2 regions of the Leptothoe sp. PORK10 BA2 genome follow, and region 2 is predicted to be linked to the other one. Evidence: riboswitches for the same ligand, from Rfam matches in the RefSeq annotation. Region 2 holds a riboswitch; the other holds the start of a gene.
The links. Region 2 has a riboswitch for thiamine pyrophosphate ahead of thiC (phosphomethylpyrimidine synthase ThiC). Riboswitches for the same ligand answer to the same signal wherever they lie in the genome.
Positions count from the first base shown of each region.

Region 1: another riboswitch for thiamine pyrophosphate. It lies ahead of VB741_RS19625 (sodium:solute symporter family transporter); the one in region 2 lies ahead of thiC (phosphomethylpyrimidine synthase ThiC).

Region 1 covers NZ_JAYGIG010000124.1:21,512-26,563, forward strand. Annotated here, with positions in the region: gene ubiE (bifunctional demethylmenaquinone methyltransferase/2-methoxy-6-polyprenyl-1,4-benzoquinol methylase UbiE) at 1-149, opposite strand, end outside; gene VB741_RS19610 (response regulator) at 350-1,291, opposite strand; gene VB741_RS19615 (VOC family protein) at 1,498-1,857, shown strand; gene VB741_RS19620 (SGNH/GDSL hydrolase family protein) at 1,891-2,823, shown strand; TPP riboswitch at 2,915-3,011, shown strand; gene VB741_RS19625 (sodium:solute symporter family transporter) at 3,149-4,627, shown strand; gene VB741_RS19630 (glutathione S-transferase family protein) at 4,654-5,052, opposite strand, start outside.
Region 2 covers NZ_JAYGIG010000025.1:1,784-6,835, forward strand. Annotated here, with positions in the region: gene VB741_RS08675 (hypothetical protein) at 1-320, opposite strand, end outside; gene VB741_RS08680 (TPM domain-containing protein) at 371-2,026, opposite strand; gene thiC (phosphomethylpyrimidine synthase ThiC) at 2,247-3,620, opposite strand; TPP riboswitch at 3,630-3,727, opposite strand; gene VB741_RS08690 (PAS domain-containing sensor histidine kinase) at 4,005-5,052, shown strand, end outside.

The sequences.
Region 1 (5,052 bases), on a different contig from region 2:
CCTGCCTGGGCATCGCTCCAATCCACCGCCATTTGCTTCCAAACCCGGTGGAAACCCAAGCTGAGGGACTGGTTTAGATCATCATAAACCGGGGCAATCCGGTCAAATAAATCACGAATATAGGTGGCATCGCGGGTGGCCTGGGCCATTAGTCGTTTCCTACAGACGAGTGTGCCCAGTTACCGCAATACGCCAATGCAAGGGGAAACAGGCGATCCCTATCATACTGCCGCTGGACTCAGTCTGCCTCGGCTTAGCATTTTAAACCCAGGTATTCGATCTGCACGATGGTTTAACTGCTCTAGTTCAGATGCATGCTCTAACTCAGTCACAGCTCCACCCCAGCCTTTCAATACCGGAGAGCCACTAGAGCCTGAGCCAGTTGAGCACTGGCAGTGGTCAGGATATTACCCACATCTTCCAAGGTTTCATAGCTTTGCGCCCAATGGAAAGAAACCACGGCCAAAAGAGAACCCCGATACATCACCGGGATAACCAAATGGGCTTGGGTAGCCGTGGCCGCATAGAGGCTGTCAAGGGGGCGACCATCCAATGCTGTACCGCTGCTGGTGGCATGATCGCTGGCGACATTGGGCAATGCCTGCATGGCCCAGGTGGCGATCGCCCGGCGCACCAGGGGATTATCCCCCAAACGTTGTCCCTGCAAATCCCCGAAAACAGCCGTCGTATTCCCGCCCTCCTCGCCTAGCATCTCAATGGCACATAGGCTAGTGGATAAGGTTGGCCCCCAGCCATCAACAATAAATTGGAGTGTATCGCCTAGGGAAAGCTCCATCGTCGCCAGCTGGGCCACTCGGTCCATGAGCTTGGCCTGGCGCTCGGCAACATAGAGGGCATGGTTACTTTGCTTAAGCAGCTCATAGGTCTGGGTCGCCTGTTGCACAAGACTCCTGAGGGTATCGGGCTCCCAGGGCTTAGTAATGTAGCGATAAACTTGGCCGTTATTAATGGCTTGCACCAAATCCTCCACATCCGTAAACCCGGTGAGGATGATGCGTATCGTGTCCGGAAATTCAGGGACCGTTTTACTCAAAAATTCAGTGCCCGTCATTTCAGGCATGCGCTGATCGGAAATGATCACTGCCACCTCACCGCCATGCTGCAAAACATCTAGGGCTTTTCTACCGCTCTCTGCCTTGAGCACCTCATAATCACGGCGAAAGGTGCGGTACAGCAAGGCTAGATTATCGGGCTCATCGTCCACTACTAAGAGCCGAGGTTTACACTGGGTTAATCCTGAAACCATATTTAAAGGGCTGAGGGTACTCATAGATTGGAGCCGGAATATACAAGGAAATATAGCTTTGGCATATCGTTGATCACCCGACATGGGGCGTCAAAGGTGTTCTATGCAGATAATATTAGTAAACCCAAGTTGTTCGAAGAGTCACATTTTTGAGATCTGAACAAGTAGGTTTGATGTAACCTAGGCTCGATGCACCCAATACAATAAGGTAGTTACACGAGAAATAAGAGATGTTACAGTCCCTGCTCCATGCCGCTATCAATGTTTCAGATTTAGCAGCAGCTGAACATTTTTACGGAACAGTTCTAGGTCTGAGTAAGGTTGAGCGCTCCCTAAACTTTGCCGGAGCCTGGTATCAGTTAGGCCCCACCCAAATTCACTTGATTGTAGCGGAGCGGACCCATAACATGCCAGTGCCCGAGGAAAAGTGGGGACGTCGCCCTCATTTGGCCTTTGCGATCGCAGATCTAGCCGCCGTCAAACAGTATTTAACCGCCGCAGGCATCCCCATGCAGCCCAGCGACTCAGGTCGTACCGCTCTATTCATTTGTGATCCAGATGGCCACATCATTGAACTAACTCAGTTATAAAAGGGGTTCGTTTTTGGGGGACAGGGTCTAACCGTGAAAGTTTTTATTGTCGGCTCATTGGCCCTATTGGTAGTTGTCCTACTAACCGAGCTGACCCTGCGACTGATATTAGGCTTGGGCAACCCGCCCCTCTACATCCCGGATGAGCACATTGGGTATCTGCTCGCCCCCAATCAACGGATCCGACGATTGGGCAATCTGATTATCATCAACCAGTACTCCATGCGCACCGAAGCCATTGAGAAATCGCCAGCAGCCAATACCCTGCGGGTTTTTCTCATGGGCGATTCCATCGTCAATGGCAACTGGTGGACCGATCAATCCGACACCTTGTCAGCCCGCATAGAGAACGCCCTATCCCCGCACCAGCTGGTCGAAGTCCTCAACGCATCTGCCAACTCCTGGGGTCCCCGTAATGAGTTGGCCTATCTCCAACGGTTTGGCATTTTCGAATCGCAAATAGTCATGCTGGTGATCAACACCGATGACCTCTTTGGCACCCAACCTAGCCCCCTACAGGTGGGCAAAGATCGGAGTTATCCTGACAAGAAACCGTTACTGGCCCTCTTAGAACTGACCAATCGATTTAAAAAACAACCACCCATCCCAGGGCTGAAAGAGATTCAAAATGAACCCGGCGATCGCATTGGCAAAAACTTGCTGGCCATTGCAGATATCCAGAAATATGTTGCCGCCCATGATGGTCAGCTACTGCTGGCCATGACTCCCCTCAAGCGAGAAGTTCTCGATGGTCCCAGGGACTATGAAATCATTGCCCGCCAACGGGTAGATGACCTAGTGGAACAACAACAAATTCCCTACATCGATTTTCTCGCCGTGTTTCAATCCGCCCCTGACGCTGCAGGTCTCTACCGCGATCACATCCACCTGAGCCCCATCGGCAACAATTTAGTCACCCAATCCATCACTGATCTGATCCGCCAATCTTTACCGGCTCAACCCTAGTCTTCTCCTATTGCAAGTACCATGGGATTTGTCCAAATTCTCCCCTGGTTTCTAGCCTATTCTCCCCCATGCCCTCCTGTGATACTATCAACTACACAGCTAGGGGTGCCCGCAATGATGGGCTGAGATTATACCCTCGGAACCTGACTCTGGGTAATGCCAGCGTAGGGAAGCAGCCGATTTAGTCGATGGCGATTGCTAATTCGTGTTCGTGGGAAATCTGAGGGAAAAGGAAAAGGGAAAAGTCTGTTAATCACAGATCATTAACCCTAAACAATCCGCTCCATGACTCCTAGTGATTTGTCCAACACGATGAGGCAGGACTGTGTCCATAGGAGCCATTGCGCTGCTCGTGACCCTGGTTACGACCGCGGCATTTACCTTGTTTGGCGTATTGTACGCCGGACGGAAAAGTATTGATTTAGAAAGCTATATGGTCAACCGCAACCAGGTAGGTGGTTGGTCGGCCTTGGCGACGGTGACGGCATCGGCCCTGGGGGCCTGGATTTTGTTTAGTCCCCAGGAGGCCGGGTCGGCCTTTGGCGGGGTGTCGGCCATTTTGGGCTATTGCCTGGGGTCCGCCGGGGCTGTTGCCCTGTTTTTTGTGGTGGGCCCCCGGTTGCGCCATCTCATGCCCCAGGGCCATTCCCTGAATGAATATGTCAAGCATCGCTTTGGCGACCCCATGTATTGGCTGGTGGAAGTGGTGATTGTGTTTTACATGTTTATTTACCTGACGGCGGAACTGACGGCCATTGCCAAGGTGCTCCAGCTGGTGGCCGATGTGCCCTTGGGGGTGACGGCCCTAGTGGTGATCATAGCGGTGTTTATCTACACCACCGTGGGGGGCTTGGGTGCCACCATCTTGACCGATGTGGTGCAGTTTGTGGTGATTGTCCCCCTGTTGTTGCTATGCGCTGGAACCATTGTTATGGCTCTAGGCGGGGCCGATGCCTTTAGGGCTGTTGCCGCCCAGCAACCGGAGTTACTGTCCCTGGGTAATATTGGTGGTTTGCGCTTTGGGGCAACGCTGCTCATCGCCATTGTGGCGGCGGAGGTGTTTAACCAGGGCAACTGGCAACGGGTCTATGCCTGTCGCGATAGCCGAACTGTGCGCCGCGCCTTTCTTGGGTCAGCTGTGGTGATTTTGCCCCTGATCTTTATTGCGGGGATGTTGGGTTTGTTGGCGGTGCCTTTGGCCACAACGCAGCCCGACATCATTGGCGAGACCGCTTTGTTTGGGGTGTTGAGTCAGCTGGCAATGCCCAACTGGGTGTTGGTGACAGTGATTGTTCTGGCCCTGGCGCTGGTGATGAGCAGTCTGGACTCCCTGCTCAATGGTCTGGCCAGTGTGTTTACCTTGGATTTGATGCGACTACTGCCCGACCCCTCGGCCACCAATGTGCTGAAGATATCGCGAATTTTGACGGTGTTGATGGGGGTGCCTGCGATCGCAATAGCTTCCCAAGGCTACAGCGTACTGTATCTATTCTTTGTGGCCGATTTAATCTGTGCCGCAGTCGTGTTCCCCGTGTTGTACGGCCTGTACAGTCGTCATCTGACAGGGATAAATGCATTTGTTAGCTCCCTGGTGGGCATGGTCGCCGGACTGCTATTTTTCCCAAAACCGGACTTCTCCCCATTATTTGCCGCCGTACCTGGCAGTGCCGATCTGCTGCACAGTTTTGCCGCAGCCCTGATGGCGTCAACCGTTGTCACCTTAGTGTGGACTGCCTTAGCCAAACAAAATAAAACGGCTCCAATTTTTAACTACGATCAGCTCCGGGCTAAAACCTACTCATGATCGATCAGATGCACTATGCGCGCCGTTTACCCCATGGTGACGTGCTGAGGATGGTTGGCAATGCGCTGTAGCCAAGCCTGAATCGCAGGATAATGGGTCAGCTCAAAATCACCCTCATGGGCGACATGGGTATAGGCATACAGGGATATATCAGCAATGGTCATGGTGGAACCCACGAAAAAAGCCTGATTTGCTAGGGCAGTTTCCATCACATCTAGTGCCCTATATCCCCCCGCTTTTTTGCCTTCAAATTCTTGTCGCCGTTCTTCCGGCAGGCCTAGATATTTGGCAATAAAGCGAGCCACAGCGATGTAGGGCTCATGGCTATACTGTTCAAAAAATTGCCATTGCAACACATTGGCCCTTAACCAACGCTCCTCAGGCAGATAGTCAGTGCCCTGGGCAAGATAGTTGAGAATGGCATT
Region 2 (5,052 bases):
TCTTCCCACCTCTCCCATGGGCCATAACTATGACCTAGTACTTCAACTTCCTCATCAGTAATTTCACATGGGTGAGGGAACACGATGCAGAAACAGTAGTTTTGCCATTTATCCATGCCCCTCTTGAGAGCATCATCTATTTGGGCACGACAGAAATACAAATACCCACCGCCAGAACCATCCCGTTGGGTAATCACTTTTAATGCTCGTCGTTCTGCAACGGCTAATTCAAAGGTCTCCGCATTTAAGCTCTCTGGTTCGAGTGGAGGTCCATAACGGGTAATCAAGCTTTGCCAGTAATGACCTGCATTTAGAGCCATGGGTGAACACCTAAAGAAGTGAGTAAATGGAAATAAGAAAGCAGAGACCTTTACCAGTCGGAGCCAGCCCCACCACCATCACTGCCACCACCGCCAAAGTCAGAACTGCCGCTACTGCTCGACGTATCAGGATAGTAATTGGGTTCGTAGGTGCTACTTGCGGAACCTGAATCAGAGGACGTGCGCGATCGCCCACTTCTCTTAGACCCAGAAGATGGCAATGGACGGTAAATCTGAGCGATTTGCAGATGGGTGCTTTCCCGATTGATAGCCGCATTGCAGGTTGGGCAGTGCCAACCACAAATTTTGACAGCTTTAGCCGCTAAAGACTTTTTTTGCTTGGATGTGAGCAGGGGTTTTAGCTGTTCGGGCTGCAAAAGGTTGATCGCGGTGTGGTTGCGATCGCAACAAAACGCTTGATGCTGAATGCGATAGGATAAACTATCCCGTTCAAACTTTTGCAACAGCTTCCCACTGAGCAGAACGCTGCATCCTGCCATCAGCCCAGCCGCCTGCATAGGGCGCTGAATCCACCACCCAAAGTCTCGAAGAGGAAACCAACCCAGGACACTCGCAAACCCCGCTAGGATAAACACTACCACCACCGAGACTAGGAAAAATGACACCACCTCGTCCCATTCCGGCTGAATCACTTCCCAGAGTACAACCTGGAAACGCCGATTATTTATCAGCCAATCAACGAGGAACTTCAAGAGTTCGCCAAAAATCAGTAAGGCAGCCAGAATGGGAATCAGCAAGCTGAAGCTAAAAATTGCTCCACCCCAGTAACGGGTTGCTGTTAAGACCATAAAGGTGAGGCTATAGAGAACAACCGCGATCGCAATTACAGTGGGAGCCAGAAATAACCCCGTAAATTTATACTCTGGATGTTCACCAACCCAGGTTTCAAAATCTTCTTCACGAAGAACATCCCGTCGCGTTTGCCGTTCTCCCATCTTGAGGGGCGTCGGTTGGCGCGATCGCCAGGTCAAACCCCCCAAAATGCCGAGTAAGCCTAAAGTACTTACCCCCAGCAATTGCCAAATCACCGGAGGGATGACAAACTGCCGGAGCCGATCGGCATTGTGCCGAATCTCGTCCGCGAGTTGCTGGGTGATCTGTATGATTCCGCCCGCATAGTCCTCCCGGCGAAAACGGGGCACTATCACCGTTTCAATCAGCGAGGCGACCTGAGCATCCGGCAGAATCTTGGCCGTTCCTCGACCGGTTTCAATTTCAACTCGGCGCTCATCTCGGGAAACCAGGATCAGGAGTCCATTGTCCTGAGCAGCCTTGCCAATTCCCCAGGTATTAAAAAGTTCCGTAGCGAAGGCTTTAGGAGACGCTGCTGGATCGGTTGTTGGTACCGTAACGACGGCTAACTCAGCTTGCGTATCCGCTTCCAGATCGGTTGCAATTTGATTAATCTGGGCTTCTGCGTCAGGCGAGAGCAATGCGGCCATGTCAGTCACCCAGCCTCCGGAGGTCTGACGGGGGTTGGGAACGTCTTGAACGGTGATTGCAACGGCAATGGGTACCCAACTCAGCCACAGCGACACCATTAGGCAGATGCCTACCAACAGACGGACAGACTGTTTGAATAAAACTGGCCACTGCATAGGGAAGTCTAAAAATGCATAGAGTGATTGGCTATGCTCATAGTCTAACCGCTCTGACATGCCCCACTGGCTTTGTCCTCCAGGCATCGATGATGCACGCCCCGAAGCGGGCAGTAGCAACACCCTTAAAGAAGGTGCACCAAACCAAGGGACTGAACGACAAATCCAAAGCCGTTTGCACTCACCGTAATGCGTGTGAGTGCAAACGACGAGAGCGTTTTCTGATGCCGCGCCAATAGCCTTGCATAAGGGAGATGGACTGTAGTCAGTTCATCTCCGCTTTGTGCTGTTGAGGATAATAAAAATTCTAGCGCGATCGCACGTTCTCTTTTTCAAGAAAGCGCTCTAGCTCAGTCAGCGCATCCGCATCTACTTTGGTTTGCATTGGGCAAAATTTAGGCCCACACATCGAGCAAAACTCAGCCGTTTTATAGATATCGGCAGGTAGCGTTTCATCGTGATATTCTCGAGCGCGTTCTGGGTCAAGCGACAGCTCAAACTGACGATTCCAGTCAAAGTGATAGCGAGCCCGAGACAACTCATCATCGCGATCTCGGGCACCTGCTCTGTGCCTTGCCACATCAGCCGCATGGGCCGCAATTTTATAGGCAATCAGCCCATTGCGCACATCTTCAGCATTGGGCAGACCTAGATGCTCCTTAGGGGTGACATAGCAAAGCATGGCCGTGCCATACCATCCAGCCATCGCAGCTCCGATCGCCGATGTAATGTGGTCATAACCGGGGGCAATGTCGGTCACGAGTGGCCCCAACACATAAAATGGCGCTTCTGAGCACTCTTCCATTTGCTTGCGCACATTAAATTCAATTTGATCCATGGGCACATGACCTGGCCCCTCTACCATCACTTGTACATCGTTCTCCCAGGCGTGACGCGTGAGCTGCCCTAAGGTTTTTAGTTCCGCCAGCTGTGCAGCATCGGATGCGTCATGCAAACACCCTGGGCGAAGTGAGTCACCTAGACTAAATGACACATCATAGCGTTGAAAAATCTCGATGATGTCGCGGAAATGGGTGTACAACGGGTTCTGTTTGTGATGATGCAACATCCAGCGGGCCAAAATGCCGCCGCCCCTTGAAACAATCCCCGTTAAGCGATCTTTGACTAAGGGCAAATGTTCAATCAAAATTCCGGCATGGATGGTCATATAGTCCACACCTTGCTGGGCATGGGTTTCAATAATGTGCAAAAAATCATCGGGCGTGAGATTTTCGACCTTACCATGCACCGATTCCAGTGCTTGATAAATTGGCACCGTGCCAATGGGCACAGGGGAGGCTTGGATAATTGCAGTACGAATCTCGTCGAGATTGCCGCCCCCGGTCGATAAATCCATTACTGTATCAGCACCATATTTCACGGCCAGATGCAGTTTCGCCAACTCCTCCTCAAGACCGGAGGAGTTGGGTGACGCCCCAATGTTGGCATTGACCTTACAGCGTGACGCAATGCCGATCGCCATCGGCTCCAAATTAAGGTGATTGATGTTGGCAGGAATAATCATTCGCCCTCGCGCGACTTCATTGCGAATCAGGTCAACGGGCAACCCTTCGCGCTGCGCGACATAATGCATTTCTTCGGTCGTATGCTCCTGACGAGCATAGTGCATTTGGGTCACGTTGGAGTGACCTCGGCGTGTAGCGAGCCAAGTCGTTCGCATATTTAAATGTCCTCTAGTAAACAGCTTCCCTCCGCTGGTATTAACCAGTCTCAGGTTCTAAGAGTGTGATCTCAGCCTGGAAAACACAGGCACCCCTAGCTTGTGGTTGATCATAACACTGCGTGGCAATTTAAAAAATAGGGTTGCGTTGCAAAAAGATCATTGAGGTTGCGTTGTAAAAAGATCATAAAGAGAGAAGATCCCTGTCGAACTCACTCTTGTTATGCAACCTCTTCAAAGATGTGGGTTTGAGATACGGGCGGCAGCGCTGGTCGATCTTGCAAATAACTTGTGAGGAAAGTGTGAGGCCAATAATTGCTCACTAATTGCTGACGAATTACTTACAATGTGACATAGGCTTATGGCTACTATTGACAGTGACCTATGAATTTAAAGACTGCAGAGCTGATCAAGCTAAATGCGCTATTAGAGGAAAAGTTGAGTAAGTTTGAGCAAACTGAAGCAGCTCTGCGGGAGAGTGAGGAGCGCTACCAGTTGGCGATGGCAGCCTCTCGTGAGGGACTCTGGGACTGGACAATTGGGACGAGCGAAGTTTACTATTCATCGCGATTCAAAGAGATTTTGGGCTACGAAGATCATGAATTTGCCCATGAGTTCAGCGCATTTGAATCGCAGCTGCATCCGGATGACCATGACCGAGTATTAGCCGCTGTACAGGCCCACTTAGCCGGTGAGAGTCCATACGATATTGAGTATCGGCTGAGCAGTAAACAGGGTAACTATCTTTGGATTCGCGCTAAGGGACAGGCGATTTGGGATGAGAGCGGCCAGCCAATCAGAATGGCGGGTTCTATTAGCGACATTACCGAGAGTAAGCAATCGAGCGCTCAGCTCCATGAAATGACTCAGCGCTTAGCCCTCGCCACAAGTGCTGCCAAAATTGGCGTTTGGGACTATGACACAGTTGAAAATCGGCTGATTTGGGACGAAGGCATGTATCGGCTTTATGGCATCAACGGTGATAGTTTTGGAGGGGCTTATGAGGCGTGGAAACAAGGGGTGCATCCCGACGATATAGAGGCCGCCGATGCTGATATTCAAGCTGCGATCGCAGGTGAAAAAGACTTTCACACGGAATTTAGAGTGGTGTGGCCTAACGGGCAGGTGCGGTTTATCGAAGCCCATGCCACTACCTTGCGGAATGAGGCAGGAAAAGCCCAGCGCATGATTGGCGTGAATTGGGATATCACCGAGCGTAAGCAAATGGATATCCAGCTCAAAAACTCTCTTAAGGAGCTAGCGGATGTCAAATTTGCCCTGGATCGTTCTTCTATCCTAGCGATTACCGACAGCAAGGGCCGAATTACCCACGTCAACGACCGGTTCTGCGACATTTCGGAATACAGCCGGGCAGAACTAATCGGCAAAACCCATCGACTGGTCAATTCGGGCTACCATCCGCCCGATTTTT